3 regions of the Bacillus sp. GW821-FHT01G09 genome follow, and region 3 is predicted to be linked to each of the others. Evidence: predicted binding sites of a transcription regulator. Region 3 holds the regulator's gene; each other region holds the start of a gene.
What was found. The regulator LexA, encoded in region 3, represses DNA repair genes until DNA is damaged. The targets are predictions, from matches to a motif close to CGAACATATGTTCG.
Positions count from the first base shown of each region.

Region 1 (2,274 bases), 170 kb from region 3:
GTTCAAATGAAAAAATTGTGTCAACTGTTCTTCGCTTTTTCGGTATCGGTGAATCTCAGCTTGAAGCCGATTTGGAAGATATTATTGATGCACAAACCAATCCGACAATTGCGCCTTTGGCGGCTGATGGAGAGGTGACGCTGCGTCTGACAGCCAAACACGCCGATGAAAAGGAAACAGAGCGTCTGTTAAAAGAAACAGAGGCCGTTATCTTAGAGCGTGTCGGTGAATTTTTCTATGGTTACGATGATACTTCTCTTGTAAAAGAGCTATCTATAGCGTGTAAGGAAAAAGGCATAACAATTTCTGCGGCAGAAAGCTTTACCGGAGGGCTGTTTTCTGAATGGCTGACGGATCATAGCGGTGCCTCAAAATTATTTGCCGGGGGCGTTGTTTGCTATACAAACGACGTGAAGCAGAATGTGCTTGGTGTCAAGAAGGAAACATTAGATCGTTTTGGGGCGGTCAGCAAGGAGTGCGCATCCGAACTGGCTAAGGGTGTTCAAAAACTCACTGGCAGCGATATCGGCATTAGCTTTACTGGTGTAGCAGGACCTGATGCTCAAGAAGGGCATGAGCCTGGGCATGTGTTTATCGGCATTTCCGCAAATGGTAAAGAAGAGGTTCACGAGTTTCACTTTGCGGGCTCCAGAACGGGGATCAGAAAACGCGGCGCTAAATACGGCTGCCATTTAATCTTAAAGCTTTTAGAGCAAAAATAATATTTTCAGCACATTATCCTCCTAAGAAAACATGATTTCTCTGATACATTATGATATTTTGATAGGAATCACGCCAAGAAAAAATCCGAATATGCGTTCGCTTTTTTCTTGGCAAATCCCTTCAAACAGGGTATAGTATATGTAGTGGTAACATAAAGGAGGAAAAAATAGAATGAGTGATCGTCAGGCAGCCTTAGATATGGCTCTTAAACAAATAGAAAAACAGTTCGGCAAAGGTTCCATTATGAAACTGGGAGAAAAGACAGATACAAGAATTTCTACTGTACCAAGCGGCTCCCTCGCTCTTGATACAGCACTGGGAATTGGCGGATATCCTCGCGGACGGATTATTGAAGTATACGGTCCTGAAAGCTCAGGTAAAACAACTGTGGCGCTTCATGCGATTGCTGAAGTTCAGCAGCAGGGCGGACAAGCCGCGTTTATCGATGCGGAGCATGCGTTAGATCCGGTATACGCGCAAAAGCTCGGTGTTAACATCGAAGAGCTTTTACTGTCTCAGCCTGACACAGGCGAGCAGGCGCTTGAAATTGCGGAAGCATTGGTTCGAAGCGGGGCAGTTGACATTGTCGTTGTCGACTCTGTAGCCGCTCTCGTTCCGAAAGCGGAAATTGAAGGCGACATGGGAGATTCGCATGTCGGTTTACAAGCACGCTTAATGTCTCAAGCGCTTCGTAAGCTTTCAGGGGCCATTAACAAATCGAAGACAATCGCGATTTTCATTAACCAAATTCGTGAAAAAGTCGGTGTTATGTTCGGGAACCCGGAAACAACTCCTGGCGGCCGTGCGTTGAAATTCTATTCTTCCGTGCGTCTTGAAGTGCGCCGTGCTGAACAGCTGAAACAAGGCAACGACGTAATGGGGAACAAAACGAAAATCAAAGTCGTGAAAAACAAGGTGGCTCCGCCGTTCCGTACAGCCGAGGTTGATATTATGTACGGAGAAGGCATTTCAAAAGAAGGCGAAATCATTGATTTAGGAACTGAACTTGATATCGTGCAAAAAAGCGGTTCATGGTACTCTTATGAAGAAGAGCGTCTTGGCCAGGGCCGTGAAAATGCAAAACAATTCCTGAAAGAAAATAAAGATATCATGCTGATGATCCAGGAGCAAATTCGCGAACATTACGGCTTGGATAATAACGGAGTAGTGCAGCAGCAAGCTGAAGAGACACAAGAAGAACTCGAATTTGAAGAATAAAAATAAAATAAGTTTCAAATGATACAAAAGGCTGAGTGAAAAACTCAGCTTTTTTGTATTTTGCAAAAAAATGATAAAAATATTGCTTTTTTTGACAACTTTTTTAGGGCTTTATTCGTCTAACAAAACGTGTGCAAAATGGAATTTATTTTGGGAGGAAAAAATGAATGACAAGCCCAACCCGCAGAAGAACTGCGAAACGCAGACGGAGAAAACTAAATAAAAGAGGAAAACTGTTGCTTGGTCTTTTAGCAGTGATGGTTTGCATTACGATTTGGAATGCTCTTCATCGAAATAGTGAAGAAAACGAACCATCTCAAGAAACTGCAGCGG
Region 1 is NZ_JBWKWL010000002.1:814,797-817,070, forward strand. It holds gene AC07VD_RS09645 (competence/damage-inducible protein A) at 1-722, shown strand, start outside; gene recA (recombinase RecA) at 895-1,941, shown strand; gene AC07VD_RS09655 (serine hydrolase domain-containing protein) at 2,109-2,274, shown strand, end outside.
Region 1: a site for LexA is predicted at 809-822, ahead of recA (recombinase RecA). Genes of this name have one in related genera too.

Region 2 (2,274 bases), 810 kb from region 3:
AGGATGTAGGCCAGACATCCGTAGGCGATGATATAAAAGGCTGGACCGCCTTTTCCGTAGGCCCAGCCGCTGCCGCCGAGAAACGTAAAAGTAGTATAAATTTCGCCTGCCATCAAAAGGAAGACGAAAACAGTTCCGAAGCCGCGCCCTCCGACCGTCCACTGCTCCAGGTTCATGTCTTTTCCTTTTTGGGCGCGTATACCGAGAAAAATACTCAAGAGCAGGACACCGAAAATGATGATGAGAGCTGTGTTCATTCTGCTTCCTCCTTTTTATTTTCCTTGTCGAGGACATACACAATCGCCATCAGCGCAGAGGTCAAAAGAGCCCACATCACAATATAGGCAAGAATAAACGGCATGCCGAGCACATAGGGGGTCACCTTATTTGCAAAAGGGATGCCGAGTAAGATTCCGATAAAGGGCAAAGCGGCAAGAACGTGAATCAGTTTCATAGAATCCTCCTTCTATTTAGGATTGGGGTGTACAAGCCCAAGCGTAATGAAAATGATGTCGCAGATATGGCAGAACATGTCATTTTTTGGCGTGAAAGGCTGTGGTTCGAATTATAAATAAATTTATTTTGTTTGTATAGTGTGAATTGTCTGAAATTAATGCTCTGAATCGCCCGAAGAGGGAACGGGCAGTATGATTCAAAAGGCTCAGAGTCTGTTTGGGGCAAATAGATAGTATGTTAATAATTCGCTGACCTGCTCACGGATTCGCGGATTAAAATAGCGGTGGTTTTCTTCATAACCGTCGATGACAAATGTATAGAGCGTAAAGGCTTCATCGCGTTCCGTCTCGCGGATTGCAATTTTTCTTTTCCTCAATTCTTTTCTGACCTCCATCAAATCCTTTTGTGCTATTTTTAATGATTCGCTGATAAGCTGTTTATAAGGATGCTTCAATTTTAATGTGCTTTCTTCAATTCCGGCGAGATCACGGTTAAAAATCGTAATGGCCATGGGCAAAAAGAGAGCCCGTTCAATTAAATCGTATATTTCCTCCTGCAGATTTGGCATGTTGACTCCTTCTTTCTAAGGGAACGTTTGTTCTATTTGTATTCTATATCGGCTGGTGAAATGTTTCAAGACAGAAAAAATCACCAAAACTTTTTAGTTTTCTGCTGATAATGTGTAGAATAAGGATAGACAAACCCGGTAAGGAGTATAAATGTTGGAGCATTTTTTATCCTATTTGACACAAGAACATTTAACTGAATTATTTCAAAGCTATAGGGCTTTCGGTCCTCTCATTGCTGTGCTGCTGCCTTTAATTGAAGCATTTCTCCCGTTTTTGCCGCTGATCGTGTTTGTGGTGGCGAATACGAACTCGTTTGGCTTGTGGGAAGGATTCATCCTGTCCTGGGCGGGATCAACTGCTGGTTCCATTCTCGTCTTTTTGATTGTCCGTCAATACGGACAGAGAAAATTGCTTGGATTTATCCGCAGTCATCCGTCTGTCAGAAAGCTGATGTTATGGGTGGAAAGACACGGCTTCGGTCCCATGTTTCTTCTGCTTTGTTTTCCATTTACACCGTCAGCCGCGGTGAATGTTGTTGCTGGTTTGTCAAGGATCGGAACGCGGCCGTTTATTTTGGCGGCAGCCTCGGGGAAGCTTGTCATGATTTTTATGATCAGCTTCATCGGATATGATCTGCACGCGCTGATTACACAGCCGATTCGAACGGTCATCGCCGTATTGGTGATCACTGTCTTATGGTATGTCGGCAAAAAGGTGGAGCGGTATCTGCATGTAAGAGCCAGTCAGCGTGAGCATGATGGAGGGAGACAGTAACATGAAAAAACGGTTTTGGTTTCTTGCCGGTGTAGTGTCCGTTGTTCTCGCCATTCAGGTTAAAAATGCTGTCTTTATTGATTACAAGGTAGAAGGCGTCAGTATGAACCCGACCTTCCAGGAAGGAAACGAATTGTTGGTCAATAAATTTTCGCATCGATTTAAAACCATCCATCGTTTTGACATCGTCCTTTTTAAAGGCCCTGATCATAAAGTGCTGATTAAACGGGTAATCGGCTTGCCCGGTGAAACGATCAAATATAAAGATGATCAGCTGTATGTGAACGGAAAGCAGGTTGCTGAGCCATTTTTGAAGCATTTGAAATCTGTTTCTGCCGGCAGCCATGTAACGGGTGATTTTTCTTTGAAAGATGTGACGGGAACAAGCAAGGTGCCGAAAGGAAAATATTTTGTCGTTGGAGATAATCGCATATACAGCTTCGACAGCCGGCACTTTGGTCCAATAAGAGAAAAA
Region 2 is NZ_JBWKWL010000002.1:169,087-171,360, forward strand. It holds gene AC07VD_RS06255 (sodium:solute symporter family protein) at 1-257, opposite strand, end outside; gene AC07VD_RS06260 (DUF3311 domain-containing protein) at 254-454, opposite strand; gene AC07VD_RS06265 (YhjD family protein) at 662-1,024, opposite strand; gene AC07VD_RS06270 (TVP38/TMEM64 family protein) at 1,176-1,799, shown strand; gene lepB (signal peptidase I) at 1,801-2,274, shown strand, end outside.
Region 2: a site for LexA is predicted at 1,045-1,058, ahead of AC07VD_RS06265 (YhjD family protein). Genes of this name have one in related genera too.

Region 3 (2,274 bases):
CTTTCGCTGATACTCTTCCACAATGCTGACGATTTCCAAGACCATTGAGTCAGCCTCCGATAACTCCAGTTCACCTCTGTGAGCCGTTGTATAGACTTTCACACCTTCTCTGTAAATACAATGAAGCAGTGCGATTTTTGCGTTTCCCCGCCCGAGCCTTGTCTCGTCCTGAACCAAAATGACATCAATTCCAGCGATCTTAATCTCATCAAGCAGCTCAAATACACCATCCCGATCCATTTCATATCCGCTGGCTTTTTCTGAAATCACTTTGACGACTTCCATGCCGTTCTCCGCAGCAATGGCCGTAAGCTCCTCTTCCTGCCGCTTTAATGACGTTTCCTGCTGTTCTTTATTTGTGCTTACACGGGCATAAATGAGTGCTTTCATTTTATCTCTCTTTCCTCTCTATCTTACAGTTGCCAATTCATATGCATCCTGATGCTTCTTTTTCAATGGGATCACTAACTCATCACCCGGCTGGATATCAGATGTTTGTAGTTGATTTTTATCAGCTACCCATTCAATAAAATCATTTTTGTTTATCTTTTTTGTATCTGCTACCTGATCAGCAATTGACCAAAGTGTGTCGCCTTGCTGGACTTCTATTTTAACATACTGATTAAGCTCCTGGCCGCTGCTTGTATATGACAGCATAAGGATAACCGCGCTCAAAATCACTGTGAACAGACCGACAAAAATAATAGATTCTTTACTCATGATCATAACCTCCAACAGGAATGTTTGTTCGCATTTTTATAATTTCAGTATATACGAACAAACGTTTCTGTCAATTGTTTTTTCGAACCTATGTTTGTACTGTAAGGAAAATCATGCTATAATCTTCTTAAAATCGACGTTTTGAGGTGCGAAAAATGACGAAGCTATCAAAAAGGCAACTTGATATCCTCCGTTTTATTAAAGCAGAGGTTAAATCAAAAGGATATCCGCCTTCCGTGAGAGAGATCGGAGAGGCTGTCGGGCTTGCGTCCAGCTCTACTGTCCACGGCCATTTGGCCCGTTTGGAAACAAAAGGGCTGATCAGACGAGATCCGACAAAACCAAGAGCAATAGAAATTCTTGATGAAGAAGTAGACATTCCGCAAAGCCAGGTCGTTAATGTACCGGTCATCGGGAAAGTCACGGCGGGATCTCCTATTACAGCAGTAGAAAATATTGAAGAATATTTTCCGCTCCCTGACCGCATGGTTCCTCCAGACGAGCATGTATTTATGCTGGAGATTATGGGAGACAGTATGATAGATGCTGGTATTCTCGATAAGGACTATGTCATCGTTAAACAGCAAAACACAGCGAACAATGGGGAAATTGTAGTTGCGATGACAGAAGAGGATGAAGCAACTGTAAAACGATTCTATAAAGAGGATACCCACATTCGCTTGCAGCCTGAGAACCCAACGATGGAACCTATCATTTTGCAGAATGTCAGCATTCTAGGGAAAGTGATTGGCGTGTTCAGAACCGTCCATTAATCTATTGATCTATCAGATGCATAAAATAACCCCCTCTTCCTTTACGGAGAGGGGGTTTGTTGTTCAAAAAAAGCAGGCTCGCCCTGACTTTTGGGTGCGAGCCTGAATAGGAGGAAAAAGAACATCATGTTTACACCATAATTATCCACCAAAAGATTGTTGAAGTCAAGAAATTTTCTTTCCTTCAGGAAACTTTTATCAAAATATGAACGTTTAGAATATTAGACGCTATCTTCTTAAAAACGTTTCATTTTTTAGGTCGTGGAAGGATGCGGTTTTATATTTATTAAGGGGCGAAGCAATTGAAATATACTGAAAATTTAGTACATAGTTTAATTAGTTCAACATTCTGATAAAACAGCTCGCTTTCTTCATATAAAATGTAATGTGTATTTCAATTTCACCTTCACCCAATCACTTGTGCAGTTCAAAATATATGGCATCGTTGAACAAGTCGGGTAGAAACCTTCCCCAAACATAAAGTCTCCACCAACACCCTTCTTTAAATTTAACCTTATATGAAATATGGTTGTGCTATCAAAAGGCCGTTTCATCATAAAAGTGCATATGCGTTTTTTCTTGTTTGTAATATCGAAGCCTGTCTTGAAGGGTTCCGGTATGAAATTCAAATTTGTGGCCGTCAGGGTCGGTAAAATAAATTGATTTTCGATCGCGTTCATCTCGTTCTCTGCCAGGCAGAATATTGACATGAAGTCTTTTTAATTTAGCTGATACCTCCTCAAATTCATGATCTTCAATTGTAAAAGCAATATGGGTATAA
Region 3 is NZ_JBWKWL010000002.1:980,033-982,306, reverse strand. It holds gene AC07VD_RS10250 (YneB family resolvase-like protein) at 1-390, opposite strand, end outside; gene yneA (cell division suppressor protein YneA) at 409-726, opposite strand; gene lexA (transcriptional repressor LexA) at 876-1,493, shown strand; partial or broken gene AC07VD_RS10235 (hypothetical protein) at 1,780-2,122, opposite strand; gene fosM (FosM family fosfomycin resistance protein) at 2,031-2,274, opposite strand, start outside.